DNA from 2 places in the Bradyrhizobium sp. HKCCYLS1011 genome. Region 2 is predicted to be linked to the other one. Evidence: riboswitches for the same ligand, from Rfam matches in the RefSeq annotation. Region 2 holds a riboswitch; the other holds the start of a gene.
What was found. A riboswitch is a leader RNA that binds a small molecule or an ion and turns the genes downstream of it on or off. The one in region 2 is predicted to bind cobalamin.

Region 1: another riboswitch for cobalamin. It lies ahead of ACQR1W_RS30290 (HupE/UreJ family protein); the one in region 2 lies ahead of ACQR1W_RS30820 (TonB-dependent receptor).

Annotation. Positions count from the first base shown of each region.
Region 1 is NZ_JBNPTT010000010.1:196,912-201,118, forward strand. Features, by position in the region: gene cobW (cobalamin biosynthesis protein CobW) at 1-692, opposite strand, end outside; gene ACQR1W_RS30285 (DUF1636 domain-containing protein) at 689-1,102, opposite strand; gene ACQR1W_RS30290 (HupE/UreJ family protein) at 1,106-1,738, opposite strand; cobalamin riboswitch at 1,857-2,048, opposite strand; gene cobU (bifunctional adenosylcobinamide kinase/adenosylcobinamide-phosphate guanylyltransferase) at 2,086-2,622, shown strand; gene cobO (cob(I)yrinic acid a,c-diamide adenosyltransferase) at 2,643-3,251, shown strand; gene ACQR1W_RS30305 (cobyric acid synthase) at 3,256-4,207, shown strand, end outside.
Region 2 is NZ_JBNPTT010000010.1:315,624-319,830, forward strand. Features, by position in the region: gene ACQR1W_RS30820 (TonB-dependent receptor) at 1-1,579, opposite strand, end outside; cobalamin riboswitch at 1,800-1,994, opposite strand; gene ACQR1W_RS30825 (tetratricopeptide repeat protein) at 2,068-4,207, opposite strand, start outside.

The DNA.
Region 1 (4,207 bases), 120 kb from region 2:
GCTGCAGCACCCAGCCCAAGCAGCACAGAGGCCGACAGCTTGCCGTGCTCGGATGCGATCACCTTGACCGCGCGCTGCACCTTTGTCGCGATCTCGGAGCTGACGGTCTTTCGCTCAACATCCGTCATCAGATCGCTCTTGTTCACGACGACCAGATCGGCGCAGAGCAATTGATCCTCGAACACCTCCTCGAGCGGATTGTCGTGGTCGAGCGACGTGTCCGCCGCGCGCTGTGCGGCGAGCGCCTCCGGATCGTCGGCAAAGCGGCCGGCAACGACGGCCGGCCCGTCCACGACAGCGACAACGCCATCGACGGTGACGCGGGTCGCGATCTCCGGCCAGTTGAACGCCTGCACCAACGGCTTCGGCAGCGCGAGGCCGGAGGTCTCGATCACGATATGCTCGGGCGGCTCCTTCTGATCGAGCAGGCTCTTCAGCGCCGGCACGAAATCGTCGGCGACTGTGCAGCACAGGCAACCGTTCGACAGTTCGACGATACGATCCTCGGGGCAATCCGGCACGCCGCAGCCCTTGAGGATATCGCCATCGATCCCGACATCGCCGAACTCATTGACGATGATGGCGAGCCGGCGGCCGTTCGCGGTCTCGATCAGGTTGCGCACCAGCGTAGTCTTGCCGGCGCCGAGGAAGCCGGTGACGATGGTGCACGGTGTCTTTGCAAAAGATTTCATGGCAGCGAAGCCTCTTCGGATGAGCGCGGCAGCGGCGGCACGCGCGCGATCGTGTTCTTTCTGACGTATTCGGGCCGCTCCCGCCACGGCGGGAGCCCGGCCTCATGGCGCTGATGCAGCCGGGCAAAAGCCAGCACATCATCGGCATGAGCGTCCGGATCGAGCGCGCCGACGATATAGGTCCATTTGCCGGGCGCGGTGACCGCGACCGTGCAGGAGCGATTGCAGTTCGAGAGGCATTCGACCGGCACGACGGTCACTCCGTCGCGCCGCTCGCCAGCAACGGCATGGATCGCCTCGAGCAACCGCGCGCCCGCGCGCGGCTCCTCACTGGACACAGGCTCCGCAGTCTGCGTCTTGCAGGTGACGCAGACGAACAGTGTCGTCGCGTCAGGGGATGTATTGGTCATCAACTAGCCAGCCAGACCGGCAGCCATGGCAGCCGCAGCGCCACCGACCAACATAATGGCCGCGCCCGCGGTCCGCACCGCGACAGATCCGAACGACACGCCGCGCGCAGCCACGAAGCGAGTGGCTGCGAACGCGCCTGCGGCGATCAGGCTCTGGATCACCAGCAGCCCGGCGAGATAAGCGCCCAGCGGCGTGTTTTCCGCGCCGACGATCGATTCACCCAGCGCATAGCCATGCACGAGGCCGGTGAGCGCGAACAGGATCGCGACCAGCAGCACGCCGAAGCCGCTGCGGAGAACGATCAACAGGCCGATCGCGGCTGTCGACAGTCCGACCAGCAGCTCCGCGGCCGGCATGTCCGCGCGCGCCACATGCAGCATCACGCCTGCGATCATCGCCGTCGTGAAGGCCAGCACCGGCGCAAAGCCGCGGCCGATCAGCGCCGCAATGATGCCGGCGCCGATGATGGCCGCGAAATGATCGAGCCCGATCACGGGATGGCCGAGGCCGGAGAGCAGGCCCTGCGCAAAGGTCTGCGGCAGCTTGCCGCCCATCATGTGATGCGCTGACGCGGGATCAGCGGCGACCAGCGCCAAAGCTGCAACTGCAAACGCAATGCGAATGGGATATCTCATGGCCGTCTCCGTCGATGCCCGAACCGGATGGGTTCGTGCGATACGCTGCGCCCGACGGCATCCCGGACTGCCCCCGGGATCAGAACCCTGCATCGCGACTCCCCGCGCGACGGGTCGGCCAACAGCAATGTCGACGGCAGGTCTCCTGGCTCTCGGGTCGCCGCGCGAGACCACCTTCCCGGTTTCCCAGTGGTCATAAGGCCTCGCACTCGCCGATTACAGTTGCGGGGGCAGCCGCGGCCTGGGGCTTGCACCCGCACCGCGTTCCCTAAATCTCTCCTTTCGGAGAACCGTCATCTGTTAGATACGGGATTGGGACAAAGCCCGTCAATCGGAATCCTGACCTCATGCCGCCCTCCCCGCCCAACCCAGCCCTGCCGCGCCTGACCCTGGTGCTGGGCGGTGCCCGTTCCGGCAAGAGCCGCTACGCGGAAGGATTGATTACGGCCGCCGAACCGCCGTGGGTCTATATTGCTACAGCCCAGGCCTTCGACGCCGAAATGACCGCGCGCATCGCTGAGCACAAAGCGCGTCGCGCCGAGGGATGGACGACGATCGAGGCGCCTCTCGATCTTGCAGCGGCGATTGTGGCAAATGGCGGTGCCAAGACGCCGGTTCTGATCGACTGCCTCACGCTCTGGCTCAGCAATGTCATGCTGGCCGGCCGCGACGTTGCCGCGGCTTGCGGTGAGCTCGTCGATGCAATAGCCCAGGCGAAGGGGCCGATCGTCGCCGTCTCCAATGAGGTCGGGCTTGGCATCGTGCCTGACAACGCGCTGGCGCGTGCGTTTCGCGATGCGCAGGGCCGCCTCAACCAGGACATCGCGGCACTGGCCGATCGCGTCATCCTGATGGCAGCGGGCCTGCCGCTGACATTGAAATAGCGCATCGAGAGGATATCAGAATGAGTGAAAGCAACGAGGATGCGCGTCACAAGTCCAAGATGGAGAACCGCAAGGCGATCCAGGACGCCGAGGTCGCATCAAAGACCATCGAGAAGGGTCTGTTGATCGTTCACACCGGCAAGGGCAAGGGCAAATCAACCGCAGCCTGGGGCTTGATGCTGCGCGCGCTCGGCCGTGGCTTCCGCATCGGCGTGGTGCAGTTCGGCAAGGGCGCGTGGGAGACCGGCGAGCGCAAGGCGATCGAAAAGTTCGGCGACCAGGTCTCGTGGCATACGCTTGGCGAAGGCTTCACCTGGGAAACCCAGGATCGCGCCCGCGATGTCGCTGCGGCCGAGCGCGCCTGGGCCAAGGCGAAGGAGCTGATGGCGGATCCTTCCATCGGGCTCGTGATTCTCGATGAGCTCAACATCGCGCTGCGCTACGATCATCTGCCGATTGCCGAGCTCGTGGAAAGGTTGCGTGCGCGCCGTCCCGACCTGCACGTCGTCGTCACCGGCCGAAATGCTAAGCCGGAGTTGATCGATGCCGCCGATCTCGTCACCGAGATGAACCTGGTGAAGCACCATTTCGCTGCCGGCGTGAAGGCGCAGGAAGGCATCGAGTTCTAAGCCCATGGTCGCGCGCGCCATCATGTTTCAGGGCACCGGCTCCGACGTCGGCAAGTCGCTGATCGTCGCAGGCCTTGCGCGCGCGCTGACATTGCGCGGGCTCAAGGTGGCGCCGTTCAAGCCGCAGAACATGTCGAACAATGCAGCCGTGACCGCCGATGGCGGTGAGATCGGCCGCGCTCAGGCGCTGCAGGCGCGCGCGGCGAAGCGCCCGACGTCCGTCCATATGAACCCGGTGCTGTTGAAGCCGCAGAGCGAGATCGGATCGCAGGTTGTGGTGCAGGGCCGCGTGATCGGCAACGCCAAGGCGTCGGCCTATCAGGCCATGAAGCCGCAATTGATGATTGCGGTGCTCGACAGTTTTTCACATCTCGCTGACGACGCTGATATCGTGCTGGTCGAAGGGGCAGGCTCGGCGTCGGAGATCAACCTTCGCGCCGGCGACATCGCCAATATGGGCTTTGCCCGCGCCGCGAACCTACCCGTCGTGCTGATCGGCGACATCGATCGTGGCGGAGTCATCGCCAGTTTGGTTGGCACCAAGGCCGTGCTAGCAGCCGAGGATGCCGCGCTGATCGCAGGCTTTCTCGTCAACAAGTTCCGCGGCGATCCCGCATTGTTTGCGAGCGGGATGGCTGACATCGCGGCACGGACCGGCTGGCAGGCGCTGGGGCTCGTGCCGCATTTCAATGAGGCGCAACGGCTGCCGGCTGAGGATGCACTCGGACTGCCGTCGCGCGACCGATCGGGAGAAGGCGGCCTGCCCAAGATCGTCGTGCTCGCCTACCCGCGAATCTCCAACTTCGATGAATTCGACCCGCTACGGCTGGAAGCCGGTATCGAGCTGCAGTTTCTGCGTCCAGGCGAGCCAATCCCCGGAGACTCCGCCATCATCATTCTGCCGGGGTCGAAGGCGACCATCGCCGATCTGGCTGCCCTGCAGCAGACCGGCTGGG
Region 2 (4,207 bases):
TGCCGGTCGACAGGTCGAAATTGCGATTCACCGCCGGCATGGTGATCAGATTGCTGACCGGATCGACCGCGACCGAATACTGGCCGTAGAGCGCCAGATCCTTGATCGGCGTGTAGACGGCACCGGCGCGCCAGCTGGTGGCGTGATAGGTCTTCTCGAAGCTGTTGGCGGGGTTGACCTGGTCGGTGCGGGCGATGGTCGGCTCGTCCTGCCGGATGCCGCCGATCAGCGACAGCTGGTCGGTCAGCGCCAGGCGGTTCTCGGCGAATACGCCATACTGGTTGGTCGTGCTGCTGAAGCCAGGCTTCGTCTTGTCCGGGCTGCTGAAGACGCCGGGCTCGGAGCCGTCAAGCGGCACCGACGAGCTGCCGCCATAGGGCGAGTTGTTCGTATGGGTGAAGCTGATGTTGTTGACGTCGAACCCAGCCACGAATTCATTGACCATGCCGAAGAGATGGCCGCGGAAGGTCGCGTCCATGCGATCACCGACCTGGCGCTGGTCGTGGAAGATCTCGATGTAGTCACTGCGGTCGACGAGGCCGGTCGTGGAATTGTAGCTGTAGCTCTCGACATCCTTCCAGTGCCGCCGGCTGCTGAGATAATAGAGCGCATTGCGGATCGTGACGCCGTCGGCGACCCGCCATTCGGTCTTCACCTGATTCCAGCTGTCCTGATAACGGATGTTGCTGTCGGCGACGTTGTAGTTGTCGAAGCGCAGCGCCTCCAGCAGCCGGCCGTTGACCAGCGGCGTGCCGAAATAACGCGAGGGCTTGCGGTCACCATCATCCGTGGAGATGGTCCAGGTGACGTCCTCGTTCTGCTTCACCTGGATCGCGGCATGCAGCTCGACATTCGACATCTTGTCGCGGTCAACCCAGCCGTCGGAGGCATTGGCGGTGGCGGTGATGCGATAGGCGACGTCCTTGCTGACGGGGCCGCCGCTGTCCACGGCGATACGCCGGGTCATGTTGCTGTCGAACGAGACTTCGGCCTGGTTGCTATGGACCCACAGCGGCAGCTTCGAGATCACATTGACGGCGCCGCCGATCGCACCTTCGCCATAGAGGACCGATGCCGAGCCGCGCAGCACCTCGATACGCTCCGACGACCAGGTGTCGTAGGGAAAGGTCAGCGTGCCGGAGCCGACATAGAGCCGCGTGCCGTCATACAGCGTCATCACCGACCCATTGCCGGTGAAGCCGCGCGTATTGAATGAGAGGCTGCCATTGCCGGGCGCCGGGCTCGCGGTGAAGCCTGTGGCGTTCTGGGTCACGGCGTCGATGACGTTCTGCTGACCGCGCTCGGCCATGGTCTCGGCCGTGATGACATCGACGCTCGCCGGAGTCTGCAGGCGGCTCAGGCCGAAACGGCTTCCCGTCGATGTGGTGCCGGTGAGGTTGAGCGTCGGCGCGGCGAAGGCTGGAGCGCCGGGCGCAGTAGCGGAAGCAGCAGGTGGCGCTGCAGTCACGCGAGCAGCGTTGCGCTGCTGATGGGTCCGCGCAGGACGCGGGGTGTCGCTGCGCGCCGCGCGGCGCGCCCGCGACGACACCGGCGCAGTCACCTCCACGGGCTCGAGCATGTGGCTGGGCGGCGCACTTTGCGCCGGGCTTTCGGAAGAGCAAAACAGGCAGGACAGCGCGACAGAGGAGAGAAAAAAGCGGCATCGCTTGGATGCGGCAGAGACGGCTGAGATCATCGACGGACTCGCGGCAACGTGGCACGTCACCGCAAACCAAGCCGCTCCCGCTCAAGACGCGGCAATACGGCTTCCACCAGGACACCCCGCCCGATGTGCTCGCGTGTGACCACGACTGACGGCAGGTCTCCTGGCTCGCGGGTCACCGCCTATCGCCGCCTTCCCGGGCAAGAAAAGAACCCAGTGGCATCCGGCAAAGGCTCGCCGCTTACAGTTGCGGGGGCAGCCGCGGCATCGGGTCTCCCCCACCGCGTTCCCGTTTAATCCTCGATGAGGAACCGTCCGGATCAGGTAAGGACAAAGTCCGGAGAGCGTCAACGCCCAACCGTGCGCCGCTTCGACGCTGCTTGGTGATCTCACCAAGAATTAGTCTAGCGGCCAGCCACCGCCTGCTTCACGCCCTTGATCTGCGGCAGGCTCCCGGTCGTATCCGGCTCGGGGCGAGCCAGATCCTTCGCGTCAGGCGATTTGCCGGTGGCATCGGGGAAACGCGCCCGCATGTCACGCAGGAAGCCGTCGAGCGTATCGACGCTCGCCGCCATCTTGGCGATCTGGGCGAATTCGGCGCTGGAGCCCGACGCGGGCTTGCTGGCGACGTCGAAGGCGAGCTTGTCGGCCTCGCCGGTCATCAGCGGCGCATATTTCTCGCGGAAACGTGCCAGGCCGATCGCATCATCGGCGAGCGCATAGCCGACGACGGCGCGGAGGATGTCGCCACGCTCGGCCGGATTGAGCGGCCGGAAGTCGCGCCAGCGATCGCCGTAATAGAGCTCGATCTGTTCGGACGCCTCGCGCCAGCGCCGCGAGGCCCAATAGATGTCGGAGCGCAGCCTGATCGCCTCGCGGCCCGCGATGTTGGTGATGATGTCGAGCGCGAGATCATAGCGGCCGATATCGCTGTTCGCCCTCGCCTCGAGCAGCAGCCGCTGCTGCCGCAGCTCGCCGGCGAGATCGGCGATGCGGGTGGTGCGCAGCGCCTCGATGGCGCGCTCCGGCTTGCGGTTGGTCAGATAGACCATCGCCAGGCGGGCGGCGACCTGGGCGCGCGCGGCCCCCTCGAGCCGGTGGTCGATCTGGTACTGCAACAACTCGGCCGCCTGGTCCAACAGATCGATTCCAACCAGCCGGTCGGCGAGCTTGCGGATCATCTCGTCGCCGCGCCGGCCGATCGGGGTCAATTCGCGGAAGTCGTAGAAGATGCTCAGCGCATCGACCGGCGGCATGTCGTCGGCCTTGCCGGCGAGGAACAGCTGCGAGAACAGCGTCGAGGCCGAATCCTGCGCACTGCGCGCGACTTCCGAATTGGGCATCAGCCGCGTCGCCATCCGCGCCGCGCCAAGCGAGTCGGCATAGCGCCCGGTCTCGTTGTAGAGCTGCGCCATCATCTGCAGGGTCTGCACCTCGACCGCATCGCCGCGCCAGACCGCCTGCAGGCCCTCGAGCTGGTTCAGCGCCTCGTCCGGCTTGATCTCGTTCCGCTTCTGCAGGAGCCTGATCTCCAGCAGCTTGGCTTCCGCGCCGGCGGCCCGGTCGTTCGAGGCGACCGCAAACCGGTACTCGTCGAGCGCATCCTTCTCCTGCGCCATCGCCTCCGCGAGCCGGCCGCGCAGCACCGCCACCGCGGGCTGCATGTCGGCGGGAACGCCGATCACCTCGAGCTCGGCGCGCCGCTTGGCGGCGCCAGCATAATCCTTGATCTCGAGCGATGCCTTCATCGCATCGGTGGTCACTACGCGCTGCAGTTCGAGCGGCAGCGAGGCGATCGCGAACTCGACGTTCTTGAACTTCTCACGCGCGTCGGCAAATCGGCCCTGACGTGCATAAGCGAGCCCCTTCCACATCTGCGCATCGAAATTGTTGCCGATCGACGGGCTGGCCAGGTCCTTCAGGCCCTGGTCCGGCCGCCCCATCAGGATGCTCGAGACCGCGTGGATCATCTGCATCGCGGTTTCGTCGGTGCGGGGGTCGCCGTCCGAGATCATCAGATTGGTGACGCCCCTCGCCTCCGGATACATCGCGCGCGCCATGTAGAAGCGCGCCAGCGCCAGCCGCGCCTGGGCACGCTGCTCCGGCTCGGCCGTGGCGGACGCCTTGATCAGCGCATCCAGCCGCGCAGTGAAGGGCTGCGTCTGGTTCTGCCGCCATTCGTCGATGTCGAACATCGGCCGCACCGCGGTCGCCGCGCGCTCCGGCGCATAGCCAATCGCGGACAGGGTCAGCCCGCCCGGCCGGCCCAGAATGACCTTGTCGGGCGCGATCTCGACCGCGACGTCGTCAGAGTTCGGGCGGACGGCAATGCCGTGGATGGAATCGAGCAGCGACAGGTCGACAAAATCCTGCCGCTTGATGAAGCCGCGGATTGGCGGCGGCGCAGTGACAACGAGCAGCGTGTCGCCGGCATCCGGATCGGTCAGCCGGTGCAACAGGCCGGGACCGGGATTGGCGAGCGGTACCATCACATTGGCGAGCGCGGGATCGGTTACGTTGCGCATCACCGTCAACGGCTGCTGC